DNA from 4 places in the Enterobacter quasiroggenkampii genome. Region 3 is predicted to be linked to each of the others. Evidence: predicted binding sites of a transcription regulator. Region 3 holds the regulator's gene; each other region holds the start of a gene.

Region 1 (5,343 bases), 2.1 Mb from region 3:
ACCGTAGGTGATCAGCACGCGGGCGTCAGCAGGGATCTGCGCGCGCAGGTCAGCGATAGCGTCTTTACCAAACAGAATGCGGGTTGGGGTGTGGAGATTAAAGTTGTTCATTGCTCGTTCCCTTTAGTGGGTAAAAAACCGTGGTGCGCAGAGGGCGACCTGATGCTGCTCATTGTGGCGATCCGGGGCTACGCCCTCAATGCACATTCCTGCCGATGTCTTGCCCATTTCTACAGAGCGCTGGAGAAAGCGCGGAAAACAACGCACACTGTCAACGTCGAAAACCGCACCCGGAGTAACGCAAGATGAACCGTGAGGCTATCTGCCAGCAGCTCACTGTGCAGATTAAAAGATTGATAGATAATGAAAATTGTGCCAGCGAGTTGCTGCCGGACATTCGCCTGCTCTATGGCACGCAGCCGGGGACACGCACGCCGGTCATGTACCAGCCGGGCATCGTTTTTCTCTTCTCGGGCCATAAAATTGGCTATATCAACGAGCGCGTGTTCCGCTACGACACCAATGAATATCTGCTGTTGACGGTACCTTTACCCTTTGAATGTGAAACCTTCGCGACAGAGGCGGTTCCGCTGGCGGGTATTCGCGTCAATGTCGACATCCTTCAGCTACAGGAGCTGCTGATGGAGATTGGCGAAGATGAACTCTTCCAGCCTTCGATGGCCTCAAGCGGGATTAACTCGGCGACGCTGTCGGAAGAGATCCTCTGCGCCATTGAGCGTCTGCTGGATGTGATGGAGAGGCCGCTGGACGCGCGCATTCTGGGCAAGCAGATTGTCCGCGAGATTCTCTACCACGTGCTGCTGGGCCCGGGCGGCGGCGCGTTACTCGCTCTGGTGAGCCGACAGACCCACTTCAGCCTGATAAGCCGCGTGCTCAAGCGTATCGAAAGCCAGTACACGGAGAACCTCAGCGTCGACCAGCTGGCGGCGGAAGCGAACATGAGCGTCTCGGCGTTTCACCATAACTTTAAATCGGTGACCAGCACTTCGCCGCTGCAGTACCTCAAAACCTACCGGCTGCATAAGGCGCGGATGCTGATGATCCACGACGGCATGAAGGCCAGCGCGGCGGCGATGCGTGTGGGCTATGAAAGTGCCTCGCAGTTCAGTCGGGAGTTTAAGCGCTATTTCGGCGTCACGCCGGGAGAGGATGCGTCACGTATAAGAACGATGCAGGGAGTCTGACGAAAAACGTAGGCCGGGTAAGCGATAGCGCCACCCGGCTTTGTTGAATTATGCGCTGCAGTACTTCTTCTTAATCACTACCGCGATGGTTCCCACCAGACCCGCCACCAGCAGGAACATCGGCAGCACCATCAGGAAGGTCATCACCTGATCTTCGTGGTGTTTCACGAAGGGGATCATATTCAGCGCGTAGCCGAGCGTCGTCACCACGCCAACCCACAGCAGGGCGCTCAGCCAGTTGAAGAACTGGAAGCGGCGGTTTGACAGACCGGAAATGCCCGCCATCGTTGGCAGAAGGGTGCGAACGAACGCGAGGAAACGTCCGGCCAGCAGCGCCAGGAGGCCGTGCCGGTCAAACATGCAGGTCGCGCGTTGATGATATTTATGCGGCAGCTGCGCCAGCCAGCTTTTGACGACGCGCGTGTTCCCCAGCCAGCGGCCCTGCAGATAGCTCAGCCAGCAGCCCAGGCTGGCAGCGGAGGTCAGGATAACCATCGTTGGTGTGAAGTCCATGACGCCTTTACCGATTAACGCCCCGGCAAGTAAAAGCAGGCTGTCACCGGGTAAAAACGAGGCTGGCAGTAATCCATTTTCCAGAAACAGAGTTGCGAACATCACGAAATAGACGATACCGACGACGTGAGGATCCGCCAGCGCGGCAAAATCGTGGTGCCAGAGCGCCGCGATAATATCTTGAATAACAGCCATGGACTTTCCTGTGGAACAGCAGATATAGCGCTATTGTACTCCCTTATTCGCCCGTCGGGTTTGATCCCGGGCGCAACTCATGCAGACTTTTCCGCTTGCGGTGTCCACAAAAGCGTCCAGGGAGTACATTTTCAGCCAGCACTCTACACGATACGCTCGAACCCTGCTGCTAAATCCGCAATCAGATCGTCAACATTTTCTAAACCAATATGCAGTCGAATCAGGGTACCGCTGAAGTCCACGTCGCCACCGGGGCGCAGGGCCGCAATCTGTTCCGGCTGGTTAGCCAGGATCAGGGATTCAAAACCGCCCCACGAGTAGGCCATGCTGAAGAGGGTAAAATTATCCAGATAGCTGGCCAGCTCGTCATTATTCAGCCGTTTTTTCAGCACGAACGAGAACAACCCGCTGCTGCCTGTAAAGTCACGCTGCCAGAATTCATGGCCTTTACTGCCGGGTAGCGCGGGATGATTCACGCGCTCAACCTGCGGATGCTGCGCCAGCCATTCGGCCACCGTCAGACTGCTTTCATGGTGCTGACGCAGGCGAACGCCCAGCGTACGAAGTCCGCGGCTGGTCATGTAGGCCGTGTCGGCATCCACCATCTGGCCCATCAGGTAGGCATTTTCACGCAGCTGATCCCAGCAGCGCGCGTTGGAGACCGCCGTGCCAATCATCCCGTCAGAGTGGCCAATCAGGTACTTCGTCGCCGCCTGAATCGAAATATCAATATCGAAGTCCAGCGCTTTGAACAGCACGCCTGCCGCCCAGGTGTTGTCGATCATAACGATCGCCTCTGGCGCTTTACTGCGCACGGCCTTCACGATAGCCGGCACGTCGTGGACTTCCATGGTGAGTGACCCCGGCGATTCCAGGAACACAATGCGCGTGTTTGGCTGAATAAGTTCGGCAATACCTTCACCAATCAGCGGGTCGAACCAGCCGGTCGTCACGCCGAGCTTGCTGAGGATTTTGGTACAGAAGTCCTGGCTGGGCTCGTAGGCGGTGTTGGTCATCAGGATGTGATCGCCCTGTTCCACAAACGCCAGAATGGTATTGGCGACCGCCGCCGCCCCGCACGGGAACAGCGCGCAGCCTGCGCCGCCTTCCAGCTCGCACATCGCTTCCTGCAGAGAAAAATGGGTTAGCGTGCCGCGACGGCCATAAAACAGCCCGCCTTTTGCGCGGTTGCGCGTGGCGATTTTTTTCTCCTCAACGGTGTCAAACACCAGCGAGGAGGCGCGTTGAATCACGCTGTTAACCGATCCCTGGGTATATTTTTTGCTGCGTCCTGCCTGTACCAGCGTGGTATCAAGATGCTTCGTTGTCATGTTCGCTAACCCTGTTTTTATACGTCTGGACGTCCAGACTACCACGATTGGAAAAAACTGCACCCGCAGGCTTATCGAATAAGCAGAAAATATTAGCAAAAAACCGCATAAGAAATTTTTACTGCGTAAGCGCAAGGAAAGTGAACGAAAATTGCGGCACTATGCAAATACTAATGAGAACTACTATCAATTCGACGACGTTTTGATATTATTACGTTCAGATTTTGTGATTTGCGTCCTGGAGATACAGAGTGGGTAATAATTTGATGCAGGCGGATCTCTCCGTTTGGGGCATGTATCAGCATGCTGACATCGTGGTTAAGATTGTGATGATCGGCCTGATTCTGGCGTCCGTTGTCACCTGGGCTATCTTCTTCAGCAAGAGCGCCGAGCTGCTGTCGCAGAAGCGTCGCCTCAAGCGGGAACAGCAACAGCTGGCAGAAGCCCGCTCTCTGGATCAGGCTTCAGATATGACCTCATCCTTCCACGCGAAAAGCCTGACTACCCTGCTGGTGAATGAAGCACAGAACGAGCTGGAACTCTCCGCGGGCAGTGAAGATAACGAAGGCATCAAAGAACGTACCGGTTTCCGTCTGGAGCGTCGCGTGGCGGCCGTTGGCCGACACATGGGGCGCGGTAATGGTTATCTGGCGACCATCGGCGCGATCTCACCGTTTATCGGTCTGTTCGGTACAGTCTGGGGCATCATGAACAGCTTTATCGGTATCGCGCAGACTCAAACCACCAACCTGGCGGTTGTGGCCCCGGGTATCGCAGAAGCGCTGCTGGCGACGGCGATTGGTCTGGTCGCGGCGATTCCGGCGGTGGTTATCTACAACATCTTCGCGCGCATGATTGGCAGCTACAAAGCGACGCTCGGTGACGTTGCCGCGCAGGTACTGTTGCTGCAGAGTCGCGATCTCGACCTGAATGCCAGCGCCGTTAAGCCGGTGCACGCGGCGTCCAAACTGCGCGTGGGTTGATATTATGGCGATGCGTCTAAACGAAAATCTGGACGATAACGGCGAAATGCATGAGATCAACGTGACGCCGTTTATCGACGTCATGCTGGTTCTGCTGATTATCTTCATGGTGGCCGCGCCGCTGGCCACGGTCGACGTGAAGGTGAATCTGCCGGCCTCGTCCAGCCAGCCGCAGCCGCGTCCGGAAAAGCCTGTCTATCTGTCCGTGAAGGCCGATAAATCCATGTTCCTTGGCAATGACCCGGTAACGGCCGACTCTGTCATCCCGGCGCTGGATCAGCTTACCGGCGGTAAGAAAGACACTACGGTCTTCTTCCGTGCGGATAAAACCGTGGATTATGAAACCATGATGAAGGTAATGGACACGCTGCATCAGGCGGGTTACCTGAAGATTGGGCTGGTCGGCGAAGAGAAAGCGGCCAAAAAATAGAACGAAAGCTGGCGAAAGCCAGCTTTTTTGTTTTCTGACACGCAACATCGTTATTATTTTCTGCTGTATATCCCTATTCTTCATATTTCTTTATCAATAAAGCCAACGTTAATAATGTATTGATAGTTAAGTAAATATCAGTATTCGGCTGCGCCATTAAAATATATCTTTTGCTGAAATGGCGTCGTGGAATATCCCCACTACGCTTAAAAAAAGATAATAAAAACAGTCCTTCTTCGAAGGATCTTTTCACCTGCACAGCAAGAGACTCCCTATGGCTACGATGACATGGCTGTATCCGCACGCGCCTCAAAACGATCTGTTTTCGCTTTCTGCCATTCGACGACGCGCCGACAGGCTAATACTGGTGCTTATCTGGTCGCTGTGGGCCATCTCGCTGGGCGTGGGCTATATCAACGAAAACATCATGCAGGGGGCGATTGTCGGCACCTCTCTGGCCTGTTTATCGACGCTGCTGACAATGGTGTTCCCCGGCGCGCTGTTGCTCCGCCTGAGCTCTGCGTGTGTGCTAATGGCATTTTCCGCGCTGCTGATTCATCTGGGCGAAGGTGAAACCGAATACCATTTCTCGGTTTTCGTCCTGCTTTCCGCGCTCCTTGCCTGGCGAGACTGGCGCCCGCTGGTGATGGGGGCGGCGGTCATCGCATTACATCACCTGGTGTTCA
Region 2 (5,343 bases), 2.0 Mb from region 3:
GGTGCAGCTTAACCAGGCGAAGCAGCGCGGCGATGTGAAAGCCATTCGCTCGCTGGTGGCCCGCCTGCAGCAGGGCTTCGAGCCATTGATGGCCAGCGACAGGCTGAACGATCTGGAACGTATCCGCAAAAAAATGGCACAGGTCCGCGAGCAGATCGACACCTTAGTGAACGAGCTGGCGGAGCTGGAGAAAGAGGAGTCCTGGCTGCTGGTCTCCTCACTGAGCAATATGGAAGCGTACTTTGCTCAGCAGGAGAAAGCGCTGCACGAGGTCCGCACCTCGCTCGAACATCAGGTGAGCGAAGCGCAGCTGGATTCGGCAGCCTGATTATTTGGCGTGCCAGTATGCGCTGGCACGCACCAGCTGCGGGTCAATGGCGTCGGCATCAAACTGACGGCTCAGGCTTTTCACCACCTTCCCTTCCCCGGTCAGCCAGATAAAGTAATCGTCCCCCGGAACGGTCAGCGTCGCCAGATGGTCCGCGACGGCCTGCTCGCTGTGGCCCACCACCCAGGTGATGTTGAATGCGCTCAGGTGCGCCAGATAGTCCTTATACGATTCATCCCCAACCGTCACGACCGCCTGCACATCCGGGCGAACCGGCAGTTGCGCAATACTCTCTAAGCGTCGACGCAGCGCGGGCATGCCGGACTCGTCGCACACGTACAGCTGCCAGGCGTAATCCTCCGGCACCACCAGCGAACCGCGCGGGCCGCCGATGGTCAGCTTATCGCCTACCTTCGCCTGTATCGCCCATCCGCTGGCTATGCCGCCGTCATGAATGAAGAAATCCAACGCAAGCTCATGACGGGCCTCATCGTAGAGCGGCGTATAGTCGCGCGCCTGCGGACGCACGCCGTCACCCCAGTCGATGCCTTCATCGGTGACCACCGGCGGCGTAAATGTCGTCCCGGGTGCCGGGAAAAAGACTTTGGTATGGTCGTCGAAACCGCGGGAGCTAAAGCCCTCCAGCGCCTCGCCGCCTAGCACAATGCGCTGGAAACCCGCGCTGACGCGCTCAACGCGGAGCACCGTCAGTTCGCGAAAACGCAGGTCATTACGAACACGCTGTGGATAACGGGTAGATGCCATTTTTAGACCCTTTTCTGGTGAATACGATATATCTAAATCAATTTTCAAATGATAATGATTACTAATAAGGAAAAATGCAAGATCTTTTAGATTGCATCTGAATATATCTTAGATATAGTTTAGATATATCAAAATGAAGGGCATATTATGCGACACGAACACGATGGCGGCGGGCGTCGACCGCGCTTTTTTGGCCACGGCGATCTGCGGCTGGTGATTCTGGATATCCTGACCCGTAGCGCAAGCCACGGCTACGAGCTGATCAAAGAGATCGAGAACCTGACGCAGGGAAACTACACCCCGAGCCCGGGCGTCATCTATCCAACCCTGGATTATCTGCAGGATCAGACATTTATCACCATTACGGAAGAAGAAAACGGGCGTAAGCGCATTGCGATTACCGCTGAAGGACAACGCTGGCTGGATGAAAACCAGGAACAGCTGGAACAGATCCAGGTGCGTATCAAAGCGCGCAGCGTCGGCTTTCAGCTACGCAAAAACCCGCAGATGAAGCGGGCGCTGGATAACTTCAAAGCGGTACTGGACCTGAAGGTAAATCAGGGAGAGCTCAGCGACGCGCAGCTTAAGCAGATTATCGGCGTGATTGACCGCGCGGCGCTGGAGATCTCCCAGCTGGATTAAGCCGGTGCGTGCTCGCTCACGCGGAAGACGCGTACCAGCTCTTTAAGGTGCCTCGCCTGTTCATTAAGCGATGCCGCCGCCGCGACGGACTCCTCCACCAGCGCGGAGTTTTGCTGGGTGGTGGCGTCAATCAGGCCAATCGCGCTGTTGATCTGCGAGATCCCCTCCGTCTGCTCATGGCTGGCCTGACGGATCTCACGCAGGATCGCATCCATCTCCTCCACGTTGCCGACCATGCCGTTAATCAGCCCACTCGCTTTTTCGACCAGGTTCATCCCGTCCTGGGTCTGGCTGGTGGAGCTCTCAATCAGCTCCCGGATTTCGCTGGCAGACGACGCGCTCTTCTGGGCAAGCTGGCGCACCTCTCCGGCGACAACCGCAAAGCCGCGGCCATGCTCACCGGCGCGCGCCGCTTCCACCGCCGCGTTCAGCGCCAGAATGTTGGTCTGGAATGCAATGGCGTCGATCAGGTCGATAATGTCGGACATCCGGTTGGAGGTCTCGTTAATCAGGCGCATTTTGCTGGTCACCTGCTTCATCATCTCACCGTTGTTTTTGACCACCGTGGCGGCATCGGCAGAAAGATTGGTCGCTTCACCGGTATGCGAGGCGGTATTTTTCACCGTCGCGGTGATCTGCTCCATCGAGGCGGCAGTCTGTTCAACGGAGCTGGCCTGCTCTTCCGTGCGTGCGGCCAGATCCTGGTTACCGGCGACAATCTGCGCGGCTGCGCTGGAGATATTCTCCGAGCCGGTCTGCACCTGCTGCACAATGTCCAGCAGACGCGTCTTCATCTCCATCAGCGCATGCAGCAACAAGCCCGTTTCGTCTTTGCCGTGTGGCGTGATGCTGCCCGTCAGATCGCCCTCTGAAATCGCTTTTGCGAAATTCACCGCCTCACCGAGCGGGCGGGTGATAGCGCGCACGATAAACCAGCCAATCAGGCTGCCTGCCGCAACGCTAAAGAGCGTGAGCAGGATCAGCAGCAGACGGTTAGACCTGAAATCCCCTTCCACCTGCGTACCCGCACGCTGCATCTCGCTGTTCTGAATGGCAATCAGCTCCTTCACCTTCGCTTTATAAGCCTGCTGCACGGCAAGGGTGGTGGTCATCATTTCCTGAATGGCGCCCGCACGGTTGTTGTTCTGCACTGCCTGCAAAATACGATAGCGCGAATCCAGATACTGCTGGCGCACGCTGCGGATATCCGCCAACACCTGCTGAGACTTTTGATCCTGCAAGGCGTTGTTCAGCTCGCCCAGAATCACCGTAATATGCTCGCTGATCTCTTTCAGGCGCTGCTGAGATTGCCCCGTGTAAGTACCCTGCTCGTCCAGCAGCATCAGCTGTTGAGTGCTAATAAATTCCTGGAAGTTATCGATTAACTGGTTCGCTTTTACCGTGGTCGGATAGTCATGGGTAATAATGGATTGCATCCCATTATTTGCCCGGTTCAGGCTCAGCAAAGACACACTTGCGCTGATCGCCATCAGGACAATAAAGAACCCAAACGCCAGAAATAATTTCGTGCCGATCTTTACGTCATGTAAGAACATATTTACTCCATCGATGTGATTATTTCTCAGACGATCGCTGTTATCGGTAACGGATTGGCTAACTTTATGACTTTGATCGTTTTTTTATTTCATAACCCTCACAATGCATAGGTGTAGGCTATTAATATTGCTTCATCGATCGTTACCAGACCGTCAAACGGGGTATTTTTGAAACAGGATTCTGAAGAACTGACTTAGGCAGGAATAAATAACTGAGGCACTTTCTTTAGTTATTTAATATTAAATTAACAATAAACCACATTAATAGTCACAATGGGAAAAATAAAAAGCCGTTTATTCCTTATGGTATAAACGGCTTTTTTGGAACATGGCTGACTCAATGGAGCACGGTCACCGCATCCTTAAGACGTCCGGCGCGATGCTTCACCATGGCAGAAATGTGCGCGCTCTCCTCCACCAGGTCGGCGTTTTTCTGCGTGATGCTGTCAAGTTCAGCCACCGCACGGGTTAACTCTGATAACCCGGTTGCCTGCTCGGAGGTCGCGTGGCTGATCTGGGCGATAAGCTGCGTCACGTTTTTCACCTGCACAACGATATCATCCATCGTACGGCCCGCAGCGTGTACCTGCTCAGAGCCGGACTGCACCTTGCTGGCGCTGGCATCAATGAGTTTACGAATATCATTAGCCGCACTGGCGCTGCGGCTGGCGAGATGACGGACTTCGCCCGCGACCACGGCAAAACCTTTGCCCTGCTCGCCTGCCCTTGCCGCTTCAACCGCCGCGTTCAGCGCCAGAATATTGGTCTGGAAAGCGATATCGTTAATCAGAGAGGTAATCGAGCCAATTCGCTGCGTGCTGTCGGCAATGTCATCCATCGTTTTAACGACGGTCTGCATCGCATTTCCCCCTTTCGTTGCCGCGCTGCTCGCGGCCACGGAGAGTTTGTCCACCTCGGCGGCGGTTTCGGAGTTACTCTGAACGGACGCGGCCATCTGGTTCATTGTCGCGACGGTCTGCTGCACGTTCGCGACGGTCTGACGCGTACGATCGTTCAGATCTTCATTTCCCTGCGCCAGCCTGTCGCTGCCGTCACGGACGCTCACCACCTGGCTCGACACGTCATTGATCAACCAGCGGCACATCAAGCCAAGCTGCCCTACCGCGCGCAGCGTCAGGCCCAGCTCGTCGCTGCGGTTCAGGTGCTGCACGCTATTGCGCTCGCCGGTGGCGACCTTCAGTGCCTGTCGCGCCACATTCTCGATCGGGCGGACAATCTGTTGCTCAAACAGCAGCGTTCCCAGCAGCATCACCACCGCGGCCGCGGCGAGCGGCGTCCAGCCTGCGGAGGTCGTGGCCAGCGTGGCGGCGAGTACGGCAAAGAGCACCGCCATCACGCTGCGCACGCGCCAGCGCAGCGGCATGGCCGGCAGTTTGCCCAGCCAGCCCTTTCCCACCACCAGCCCTTTGTGAATACGTTTTTTACAGCGCCCGTCGTTCAGCGCCCGGTAGAGCGGCTCCACGGCGGCGATCTCTTCCGCTGTGGCTCTGGTGCGAATCGACATATAGCCCGTCACCTGCCCGCGGCGCACCATCGGCACCGCGTTAGCACGCACCCAGTAGTGGTCACCGTTTTTGCGCCGGTTTTTGACAATCCCGCTCCACGGCTCGCCCTGCTGCAGCGTGTACCACATATCGGCAAACGCGGCTTTTGGCATATCGGGATGGCGCACCATATTGTGCGGCTGGCCCGTCAGCTCATCGAGCTGGTAACCGCTCACCTGCACAAAGGTGTCGTTGGCGTGGGTAATGTAGCTGTGGATGTCTGTGGTAGACATTAAGGTGGTGTCATCGTCCAGAGGATATTCATTCTGGGTGACATAGGTTGGAGAGGACATGGCGTGCATCCCTTGCAGGTTATTTGAATGTTAATTTTGTGGGTCATTGTTTTTTCGGCGGTAAACAATTTATCTTTAGTTGTTAAACTTGATGGAGATCGCAGATTTGACTTAAACCATACTTTTTGTACGATTTTTTAATCCATTGATTTCAAATACTTTCGCAGAGAAATTACCCACAAAGCATGACTCGT
Region 3 (5,343 bases):
CACTCGCTGGGGGCGAAATACGACTTCAAAAACGATCTGGTTCTCGAAGCGGCATTTGGCCAGGCGCAAGGGTATATCGATCAATACTTTGCCAAGGCCAGCTATAAGTTCGATATCGCGGGTAGCCCGTTGAGTACCAGCTACCAGTTCTACGGTACGCGCGACAAAGTCAGTAACGGTGGTGTCAACGACATCTACGACGGCACCGCGTGGCTGCAGGCGCTCACCTTTGGCTACAAGGTCGGTCAGGTTGATTTGCGTCTGGAAGGTACATGGGTGAAGGCGGAAGGGCAGCAGGGCTACTTCCTGCAGCGTATGACCCCGACCTACGCCTCCTCCAACGGTCGTCTTGATATCTGGTGGGATAACCGCTCCGACTTCAACGCCGACGGTGAGAAAGCGGTCTTCTTCGGCGCAATGTACGATCTGAAAAACTGGAACCTGCCTGGCTGGGCGGTGGGCGCGTCTTACGCTTACGCCTGGGATGCAAAACCTGCCGACATGGCAACACCGGATGCTTACTACGATCCAAACTATCGCCTGAAAGAGTCTTCCTACAGCCTGGATGCAATCTATACCCTGCAGGATGGCCGCGCGAAAGGCACGATGTTCAAACTGCACTTCACCCAGTACGACAACCACTCCGATATCCCGAGCTACGCGGGCGGTTACGGCAACATCTTCCAGGATGAACGTGACGTGAAATTCATGGTTATCGCACCGTTCACCATCTTCTGATGAATCGTCCGGCGGGTCAGCTCCCGCCGGACCGGAGACTGCATATGATGAAAAAAATCGTAATCGTCGCGCTATTGGCATCGGGGCTGGTGGCGTGTGCCCAGACTCAGGCACCGAAAGAGGACTCCCGTCTCAGGGAGGCCTACAGCGCCTGTATTAATACTGCGGAAGGCTCGCCGGAGAAAATTGAAGCCTGCCAGAGCGTGCTGAATGTGCTGAAGAAAGAAAAAGCGCACGAGCAGTTTGCGACGCAGGAAAATGTCCGGGTGATGGATTACCAGGCCTGTATCCAGGCGCGTAAAACCGGTAACGATCAGGAAGTGGCGAAGCGTTGCGACAAGATCTGGAACGAGATACGCAATAACAATAAATAAGTTGCTTTACGCCCGGTGGCGCTGCGCTTACCGGGCTTTTTTTCAGGCAAAAAAAAGCCAACCTTGCGGCTGGCTCAGAGTATGAATACTCGCTTATTTTGCGTCGTGCGCGTGGTCATCTTCACGGCAGTCGCCTTCAGCGCAGTGACCGTAAAGGTACAGGCTGTGGTTGGTGAGGCGGATACCGTGACGCGCGGCGATTTCACGCTGACGCGCTTCGATGGAATCATCGCTAAATTCAATGACCTTGCCACAGTCGAGGCAGATCAGGTGATCGTGGTGCTGCTGCTGGGTCAGTTCGAATACAGATTTACCGCCTTCGAAATTATGACGGGTGACAATGCCCGCGTCATCAAACTGGTTCAGCACGCGATAGACGGTAGCCAGCCCAATCTCTTCACCCATGTCGATAAGACGTTTATAAAGGTCTTCCGCACTGACATGGTGATTGTCTGGACCCTGAAGCACTTCGAGGATTTTTAACCGAGGAAGCGTAACTTTCAGGCCAGCCTTCTTTAATGCGGTATTGTTGTCAGTCATGCGGAATCTGTCCTGTTGCTAAACGATTCACTTCTGTAGGAAGTGACAGAAAATGCACCTGGGATAATGCGTCTCATTATAGAACTGCCATGGCTAAATGAAAACTGCAAGTCTCAGGCAAAATATGCTTATAAAAATGGGGTATCACCAACAAACTTGCTCGATGGAAAACCACATTTATCAGGGAGACATTGTACAGGTCTGGGCGAAAAAGTTAAAAGATTGTAGCAATTAATTTAATCGGTTTGACCTGGTGCACGGGCGCAACCGCCGTTGCGCCGCGAGAAAAATCAGGCGTTAAGAATATCGTCCAGGTGCAGTTCTTCACGGATCTGCTTAACCCATTTCTCAACGCGCTCTGCGGTCAGTTCTGGCTGACGGTCTTCGTCGATGGCCAGGCCCACGAAGTGATCGTCATCGGCCAGTCCTTTAGATGCTTCGAAGTGGTAACCAGCGGTCGGCCAGTGGCCGACGATCACTGCGCCATTCGGCTCAATGATGTCGCGGATGGTACCCAGCGCGTCACAGAAGTACTCGGCGTAGTCTTCCTGATCGCCGCAGCCAAACAGGGCGACCAGCTTACCGTTGAAGTCCACTTCTTCTAGCGTCGGGAAGAAATCATCCCAGTCACACTGGGCTTCACCGTAGTACCAGGTCGGAATACCCAGCAGCAGAATGTCATAGCCTTCGAGATCTTCTTTGCTGCTCTTGGCGATGTCATGCACATCAGCAACGTCTTTACCGAGCTGTTTTTGAATGTTTTTCGCGATATTTTCGGTATTGCCGGTATCACTGCCAAAGAAAATGCCGATGATTGCCATGAGTAAAATAACCTCTTGAAACTTAATAGTATGGTGGCGCAATTCGGCCACGGATAAGGGCAATAATAGCAGAACTGGCAACCCTGCGGAAACAGCTATCGCGCAGGACTGCACTCTGTGCTACATGAAAAGGGTAATTAAGGGAATTTTCAGACTTATGCCTGGCCGCGCAATGTCTCAAGCTGGGCGATCAGCATCTCTTCAATGAGCTCGCTGCGGCTGATATTTCGCGCCTCGGCCAGCTCGTTAAGTGCATCGACCGCGTCAGCGTTGAGCTTCAGTTCGACACGCTTAAGCCCACGATTTTTATCGCGTTTAAGCTGATTGCGTTTATTGATACGCAGCTGTTCATCGCGCGAAAGCGGATTCGTCTTCGGTCGTCCCGGGCGACGCTCATTCGCGAACAGATCTAGTGTCGTACGGTCCGTTTGTTCTTTGGCCATGATTCTGAGACTTCGGGGGAAACACGCCGCCCTGCTAATGCCCGGGCGATAAGCGCGCCATCATACATCACCAAAAACGGCGCGCCAACGACTGGAAGCCCGCAGCCTTCCAGTCGCTCTCTTTTTAATCAATTTGCAGTATCAGCAAGATAGCGGCGAATGGCGCGCAGTACGGCGTCAGGTTTTTCCGCATGCACCCAGTGCCCGGCTCCGGCAATGACGTGGGCGCGAGCCTGCGGGAATTGCGCCAGTATGGCGTCGCGGTACGCGTCGGTAACGTAAGGGGAGTTACCGCCGCGAATAAAGAGGGTAGGGTGCGGCCAGGCGGGTACGGTTTGCCAGCCCACAATATTGTTGTACTGGTTCCAGAGCACCGGCACGTTAAAACGCCACTGGCCGTCAACAAACGACTTCAGCAGGAACTGCACGACGCCTTCTTCATCAAGATGCTCACGCATGACGGTAGCTGCCTGCTGGCGGGTCGCGACACCCGCTTCGGTGACCGCATTGATGGCGGCAAAAATCTCGTCGTGACGGCGCACGTCGTAATCCACGGGCGCAACATCAATCACCACCAGGCCGTTAATACGCTCCGGGGCCAGCGCCGTCAGGGCCATCACCGCTTTGCCGCCCATTGAATGCCCGATGAGGGTGACCTTTTGCAGATCGTTGGCATCCAGCGTATCCAGCAGATCCTGCGCCATCGCGGCGTAGGTCATCTCGTCGGAACGGCCGGAAAGACCGTGATTGCGCATATCGACCTGTAGGATATCGTGATCGGTAACCAGATCGCGCGCCAGCACGCCCAGGTTATCCAGGCTGCCAAAAAGCCCGTGAACCAGTACGATGGGAGAATTATTGTTCGGCGATTGTGCAGTTTGCGCTCGGGTATTCAATTTCATGGCAAAGTTCTTTTTTTACGTATGTCAGGTTAGGGTATCATGTTGACCATTCTGCCGCCCGGCTGCAAGGTTCCAGTTTAATCTGACTTTTGCCGCCAACCTGGTTTGACGCTATCCGCTGTTGGGATTTGACCTTATAATCCCAATGACTTGTATTCAGATAAGATATCGCACTGGATTAAGATGAAAACAATCGAAGTTGATGACGAACTCTATCAGTATATTGCCAGCCAGACGCGGCATATCGGGGAGAGCGCGTCCGACATTTTACGGCGCATGCTTAAAATTTCCGCCGCTTCACAGCCTGCTACCCCAGTCACCAAAGATGTCGTGTCTCAGCCAAGCGTTGTTGCACAAGCAAAACCTGCCGTGACGCCGGCAAAAGATAAAGTGCGCGCGATGCGCGAGCTGCTGCTCTCCGATGAATACGCGGAGCAGAAAAAGGCGGTTAACCGCTTTATGCTGGTGCTGTCTACACTTTATTCACTGGATAACAAAGCGTTTGCTGAAGCGACCGAGTCGCTGCACGGTCGTACTCGCGTCTACTTCGCGGGCGACGAGCAGACGCTGCTGCAAAATGGCAATCAAACCAAACCCAAACATGTTCCTGGCACCCCGTACTGGGTGATCACCAATACCAATACGGGCCGCAAGTGCAGCATGATTGAACACATCATGCAGTCCATGCAGTTCCCGGCGGAATTGATTGAAAAGGTTTGCGGTACAATTTAACCCTTGCATCAGAAGGACCCGGTAATGGCAAATCACAGCCGTGCAGGCCAACCTGCACAACAAAGCGATTTGATTAACGTCGCTCAGCTGACCGCGCAGTATTACGTGCTGAAGCCGGTCGTGGGCAACGCAGAACACGCAGTGAAGTTTGGTACATCTGGTCACCGCGGCAGCGCGGCGCGCCACAGCTTTAACGAACCGCATATTCTGGCCATTGCTCAGGCCATTGCGGAAGAGCGCGCTAAAAACGGCGTTACCGGTCCGTGCTACGTGGGGAAAGATACCCATGCCCTGTCTGAACCGGCCTTTATTTCCGTGCTGGAAGTTCTGACAGCGAACGGCGTTGATGTGATTGTTCAGGAGAACAACGGCTTCACCCCAACGCCTGCGGTGTCTAACGCCATCCTGGTACACAACAAAAAAGGTGGCGCGCTGGCTGACGGTATCGTTATCACGCCATCCCACAACCCGCCGGAAGACGGTGGTATTAAATACAACCCGCCTAACGGTGGCCCGGCAGACACCAACGTCACCAAAGTGGTTGAAGATCGTGCGAACGCCTTGCTGGCCGACGGTCTGAAAGGCGTGAAGCGCATCTCTCTGGATGCGGCCATGGCGTCCGGCCACGTAAAAGAGCAGGATCTGGTTCAGCCGTTCGTGGAAGGTCTGGCGGATATCGTCGATATGGCGGCCATCCAGAAAGCCGGCCTGAAGCTGGGGGTGGATCCGCTGGGCGGCTCCGGTATTGAATACTGGAAACGTATTGCCGAGCACTACAAGCTGGATCTGACCA
Region 4 (5,343 bases), 640 kb from region 3:
CCGGTATCGGCCTGCTGATGGCCGCTGGTGAGCGCCACCGAGTAGAACTCGCCGATGGAGTTATCCCCCCGCAGGATGCAGCTCGGGTATTTCCAGGTGATGGCCGAACCGGTTTCGGACTGGGTCCACGACATTTTGCTGTTTTCCCCTTCGCACAGCGCACGCTTGGTTACGAAGTTCAGGATACCGCCAGTATTGCCGTCGCCCGGGAACCAGTTTTGCACCGTCGAGTATTTCACCTCGGCGTCTTTATGGATAATGACCTCCACCACCGCCGCGTGCAGCTGATAGCTGTCGCGGACCGGGGCAGAGCACCCTTCGATGTAGCTGACGTAGCTCCCCTCATCGGCCACCAGAATGGTACGTTCGAACTGGCCGGTTTTTTCGGCATTAATACGGAAATAGGTGGAAAGCTCCATCGGACAGCGCACGCCTTTCGGCACGTAAATAAAGGTACCGTCCGAGGCCACCGCCGCGTTAAGCGCCGCAAAGAAGTTATCGTTTGAAGGCACTACGGTCCCGATGTACTTTTTCACCAGTTCCGGATGATCGTGAATCGCTTCGCCGAAGGAGCAGAAAATGATCCCCTGCTCTGCCAGCTTCTCGCGATAGGTGGTGGCCACCGAGACCGAGTCAAAGATAGCGTCCACCGCCACCTCTTTCCCTTCGCGCACCGGTACGCCCAGTTGGTTAAAGGCTTCTTCCACCTCTTTGCTGAGGAAACTGTTCTCCGCGCCGGTTTGCTGCACCGCGCCGGGCTGCGAGGCGCAGGTGTCATCACAGCTGCCGCAGGACGGCGCGGAGTAGTAGCTGTAATCCTGGTAGTTCAGCTTGTCATAATGCGCTTTCAGCCAGTGCGGCTCTTCCATCTCCAGCCAGGCGCGGTAGGCACTCAGGCGAAACTCCAGCATCCACTCGGGCTCGTTACGTTTCGCCGAAATCGCCCGCACGACATCCTCGTTGATGCCTTTTGCCAGCTCATCGGTCTGCAGCTGGGTGAAGAACCCCTCTTTATAGTTGAGGTGCCCGCCGCTCCAGGTATTTACTTCACTCGTTGCTTCAGTATTACGAGACATAGTTCCGCCTATACCCCAAAGCTTTCGCCGCAGCCGCATTCGTTCTGGGCTTTCGGGTTATGAAATTTGAATAACTGATTTAAGCCTTCGCGGACGTAATCCACTTCGGTGCCATCGATAAAGGGCATGGCCTGCAGCGCGACGTACAATTTTGCGCCGTCGGTCTCGAACACAAGGTCATCTTTCTCGGGTTCGGTGACGGTATCAAGCACGTAACCGAAACCTGCGCAGCCGGTCTGTTTGACACCTAAACGCACACCAAGGATCTCGGGCTTTTTCGCCACCAGCTCGTGAATATGTGCCGCCGCCGCTGGCGTGAGCGTTAACCCGCGCCAGGCGAAATCGGCAGGATTAAAGGTTTCTGAATGCAGTTCCATAGGTCCACCTCATCTGATAAGCCATCAGGGCATAACACCATGTTAGTGATAACGATTATCACTTCAACCCTCTGTCAGCAGGGGCATTCGGCTAAACCGCCCTTTTTGCCTACTTTTATTAAGCATAGACCCTGTGGCAGGATGCAGGCAGGATGGATTTAATTGTTCAATGCTTTGATTAATAATGCATTTCGTCGTGGGGTTTGTGGCGGAGAGGTGAAAAGTAAAATATGCATCGGAAATGCCTATTTTTGAGATAGCCTTTGCAAGGAAAGTGACAAAAACAAAAAAAGGCCCTCAAGGCCTCTTACACTCAATGATGGAATGAGACAGCAAAACCCTGCTCACGCCAGTGGTCGAGCTGTTCCTGCTGTCGAGGCGTTGGCGATTTCCCCGTCCAGACGAAGATTTTCTGCCCCGGGAAAAGCTCGGGACGCGGCGAATCAATCGGTTCTGCCAGGACATCAATGTGCCAGCCCTTCTGCGATAAGCGCGCGGCTTCAAGCCACAGATGGGTGCGGTCATCACACTCCCAGCCAATCAGAAGCGCATCTTTACCGGCTTTTTTGCGAGACTCCGCCAGGCTTGCGATCGCGAATTCGATCAGGACCCCGTCAAACAGGCTCGCCATGTGACGCACGGTATTTTGGTCCTGGTTCATCCGCTGACGGACGGGAGAAATAATATTGTCAATCAGGGCATCTATCGGGTGATCGCGGCGGAACTCACCGACTTTGGCGCGCAGCTTTGCCGGGCTGGCATAGCGCAGAACGGTCATCATCTCTTCCTGGAACGAGACCCAGTTACCCTGAGTCAGAACTTCCTTGTTTTCCAGCAAGGCTTTTACTTTCCCGACCGAAACGCCGCTCTTCATCAGGCGTTTGATCTCTTCGATACGCAGGATATCTTCATCGTCAAACTGACGATGACCCCCTTCGCTGCGCTGCGGCTTCAACAATCCATAACGGCGCTGCCAGGCACGCAGCGTAACGGGGTTGATACCGCATCGTTCGGCCACTTCGCCGATACTGTAATAGGCCATTAACTCCCTCACGCTCAGAACTTCCATACCTAACTGCACCAACCTTATCAGATTGTACACACCATTTGTATAACTAAGACCGCATTTTGAAAGGGTGAATGGCTTACGACGCCATTCACCTGTTAATACATTGTTGTATAAAATTTACCGTTCGTACAGTTACGTCTGTCCGATTGTGTACAGCTTTATCACAATTCGAACTTTTTCTCCGGCCACGCAATGGCTGGAATCCCGCCGTGCCGGGGGCTGGCAAAAAGATGCCCCTGGAACTGGGAAATCCCCGCAGATTCCAGCCACATCCACTCTTCAGCCTTCTCTACTCCCACCGCGCAGAACTGGATTTCAAGCGAGGAACAGCATTTGATGATGGCCTGAATAATGGCCTGTCGGGGGCCACTTTTATGCACGTTCGCGACCAAATCACGATTAATCTTAATTCTGTCAGGCTGGAAGTGGGCCAGTAGCTGCAGCCCGGCAAAACCGGCACCAAAGTGATCGATCGTCACGCTGATACCCGCGCTTTTTAACTGCCTGACCGAATCCGTGAACTCATCAAAACGGGAAATGGCTTCGCTCTCGGTGAACTCCACCACGATTTGCTCAGGTACAAAACCGTTTGCTTCGATCGCGGTGAGCAGAAAATCCACGGCGTTGGGAATGTTAACCAGCGTCATAGGCAGCAGGTTAAGGGATAACGTCTGGTCCTGTAACCCCAGCGCGCTGGCCATGGAGAGCGCCACCTGCTTGCTTTGCAAATCAGACGCGTACACTTCCTCATGCGGAAGGCTGGCGAAATAAGCCCCCGGCGAGTCGCCGGACGGGGTGCGGAGAAGCGCCTCCCAGGAGACAACCTGCTGCATAAATGGATCGACTATCGGCTGGAACGCGAAGCTGCAATCCGCCCCCTTCGCGACCACCTCAGGTTGCGCGGACAAGCGCGTTTCTTCGCGAACGAATTCCCATGAGTCCGCAGGCGGCAGTTCAAAATAGTTCGCTTTTTCCGTGGCCTCGACAAAGGTGCGGAAAAACTGCAGAGGGCGGTCGTTATACGTCAACTGGTAGCGTGTCGTCCCCTTATTGAGCACCTGCTGCAGTACTTCGTCCCTGTCGAAGTGGCGCAAATCAAAAAGCTCCATACCCACGTTGCCAAAACGCCGGACAGGCCCGTGATCGCGCATTAACTCGACCACGTTATGGTGGCGCGGGTCGTTGCAGATCTGCTCATAGATAGCCGAAACGTGCTCAACCGGCCCTTCCAGCAGTTGAAAAAAATGTGTGCCGTTAAACAGCAAGATCCCCGTGACATTGGATTGCCGATTTTTACGATTTGCAGCAGCGACCATTGCTTCCAGCGCTTTCACTGGAACGTCCTCGCAGATATGACTGCGGTAAATGATGGTTGTGAGCATGCTATTCCTGGGGGTTAGGGTTTTGGCCACGAAAGACGTGGGTAATGTTCATTTATAGCACATTAATTGCCTGACAAATAATTTACATCTCAACCATTTACGGCAGTTAATGAGACCTTTTGACTCGGCTGTACAACTTACCAGCACATACGCTTTTTGTACAATATATCCTGCACTCCACCCCCATCACAACGCTAACCCAACGCAATGAAAAATAAATGATTTATAAGATATATCGTAAAAAATCTAAAAAATTGTACATTTTAGATGTACAGATTTGAAAATTATGTATACCTTAAATGTAACGTTACTGATTACAAAATTTTACAGGAGCGAAACATGCAGCAGAAAGGTTACGTCGCAGATTCCGCAGCAGCAATCGCACAGTACTTCGAAAAAGCCGCGCTTCCTACCCAGCAGGAAACGCTGGGCCAGGTGGTGGTTGAAATTCTCAGCGACGGGCGAAACCTTAATCGCAAATCGCTTTGTACAAAATTGCTGAGTCGCCTCGAAAAAGCCGACGGCCCGGAAGAGGAAGAGCATTACCACATGCTGCTTGGTCTGCTCTTCGAACGGTAAGGATATGAATAGCAGTAACGCAGACCGACTAATAGACCAGCTTATCGGTGAAGCCGTTCTCTCTCTTCTAAAAGAGCGGGGACCGGTGACAACTGAAGGCTTGCTACAGCGTCTGCGGGTCATGAAAGAACATGAAAAGGATCCCCAGCGGCGGGAGACACTTGCGGTGGTGATTGCCGAGATCGGCTCAAACAGCACCGCCTTTACACGTCGCAGAACCGCGCAAGGACGAACGAAAAGAGAGGGATCTCTCAACGATAACCGAGACAATGTTGTGCCGTTATTTGGAAGTGGAAAACCGTCCGATCCCAAAAAAATACATTGACTGCAATTTAACAGCTACGGTGAGAACAAATGAGACAAAATATTCAGCTTCAACCCGAATACCACTCTGCTTTTTTAGACAGTGCGCTGGCGGAGTATTTCCGCCATGCAGGCGATCGTTTTGCTGAAGAGTCCGCTATTTTTTCTACTGCAGTACGCTGTGTTCTGGCCTCCGAAGGGCATCTGTCCAATAAGGCGATCATCCTCTGGCTCATTCAGACGCTGGAAGCCACCAACGACGTGGTTCAGGCGGATGTGATTCGCAAGACGCTGGAAATCGTGGTGGGTTACACGATGGACGATCTCTGAGTTCCTGCTCGCCACGCCCCCTAACGTGTCATCGTCAAAACTGACGATCGGCCTGACGATGACACGCGCCCTCCCCGCATAACGCCCTGTAATCCACGCTAAATCAACCTGGCACGGTTCCTGCTTACCTCCGCATACGGGACTGGGTTTCCAGTCAACTTTGCTTCATTTCTTAACAGGTCTGTTATTGATGAAAAAGATCGCCAGCGTCTGCCCGTACTGCGGTG

The links. The regulator Fur, encoded in region 3, represses iron uptake genes when iron is present. The targets are predictions, from matches to a motif close to ATAATAATGAGAACNACTATCAA.
Region 1: exbB (tol-pal system-associated acyl-CoA thioesterase) is a predicted target of Fur. The motif match lies at 3,412-3,434, and genes of this name have one in related genera.
Region 2: V1572_RS22165 (siderophore-interacting protein) is a predicted target of Fur. The motif match lies at 1,142-1,164, and genes of this name have one in related genera.
Region 4: sufA (Fe-S cluster assembly scaffold SufA) is a predicted target of Fur. The motif match lies at 1,493-1,515, and genes of this name have one in related genera.

Annotation. Positions count from the first base shown of each region.
Region 1 is NZ_CP143745.1:4,545,342-4,550,684, reverse strand. It holds gene yqhD (alcohol dehydrogenase) at 1-111, opposite strand, end outside; gene V1572_RS21640 (AraC family transcriptional regulator) at 306-1,205, shown strand; gene yghB (DedA family general envelope maintenance protein YghB) at 1,254-1,913, opposite strand; gene metC (cystathionine beta-lyase) at 2,057-3,244, opposite strand; gene exbB (tol-pal system-associated acyl-CoA thioesterase) at 3,496-4,227, shown strand; gene exbD (TonB system transport protein ExbD) at 4,232-4,657, shown strand; gene V1572_RS21615 (methyl-accepting chemotaxis protein) at 4,932-5,343, shown strand, end outside.
Region 2 is NZ_CP143745.1:4,651,260-4,656,602, forward strand. It holds gene V1572_RS22160 (DNA repair protein) at 1-328, shown strand, start outside; gene V1572_RS22165 (siderophore-interacting protein) at 329-1,093, opposite strand; gene V1572_RS22170 (PadR family transcriptional regulator) at 1,241-1,735, shown strand; gene V1572_RS22175 (methyl-accepting chemotaxis protein) at 1,732-3,291, opposite strand; gene V1572_RS22180 (methyl-accepting chemotaxis protein) at 3,629-5,149, opposite strand.
Region 3 is NZ_CP143745.1:1,891,450-1,896,792, forward strand. It holds gene chiP (chitoporin ChiP) at 1-738, shown strand, start outside; gene chiQ (ChiQ/YbfN family lipoprotein) at 786-1,112, shown strand; gene fur (ferric iron uptake transcriptional regulator) at 1,206-1,652, opposite strand; gene fldA (flavodoxin FldA) at 1,943-2,473, opposite strand; gene ybfE (LexA regulated protein) at 2,629-2,916, opposite strand; gene ybfF (esterase) at 3,045-3,818, opposite strand; gene seqA (replication initiation negative regulator SeqA) at 4,002-4,550, shown strand; gene pgm (phosphoglucomutase (alpha-D-glucose-1,6-bisphosphate-dependent)) at 4,575-5,343, shown strand, end outside.
Region 4 is NZ_CP143745.1:2,529,709-2,535,051, reverse strand. It holds gene sufB (Fe-S cluster assembly protein SufB) at 1-1,076, opposite strand, end outside; gene sufA (Fe-S cluster assembly scaffold SufA) at 1,085-1,453, opposite strand; gene V1572_RS12110 (MerR family transcriptional regulator) at 1,767-2,495, opposite strand; gene V1572_RS12105 (diguanylate phosphodiesterase) at 2,684-3,904, opposite strand; gene ycgZ (regulatory protein YcgZ) at 4,244-4,483, shown strand; gene V1572_RS12095 (hypothetical protein) at 4,488-4,808, shown strand; gene V1572_RS12090 (biofilm development regulator YmgB/AriR family protein) at 4,838-5,116, shown strand; gene fdhF (formate dehydrogenase subunit alpha) at 5,307-5,343, shown strand, end outside.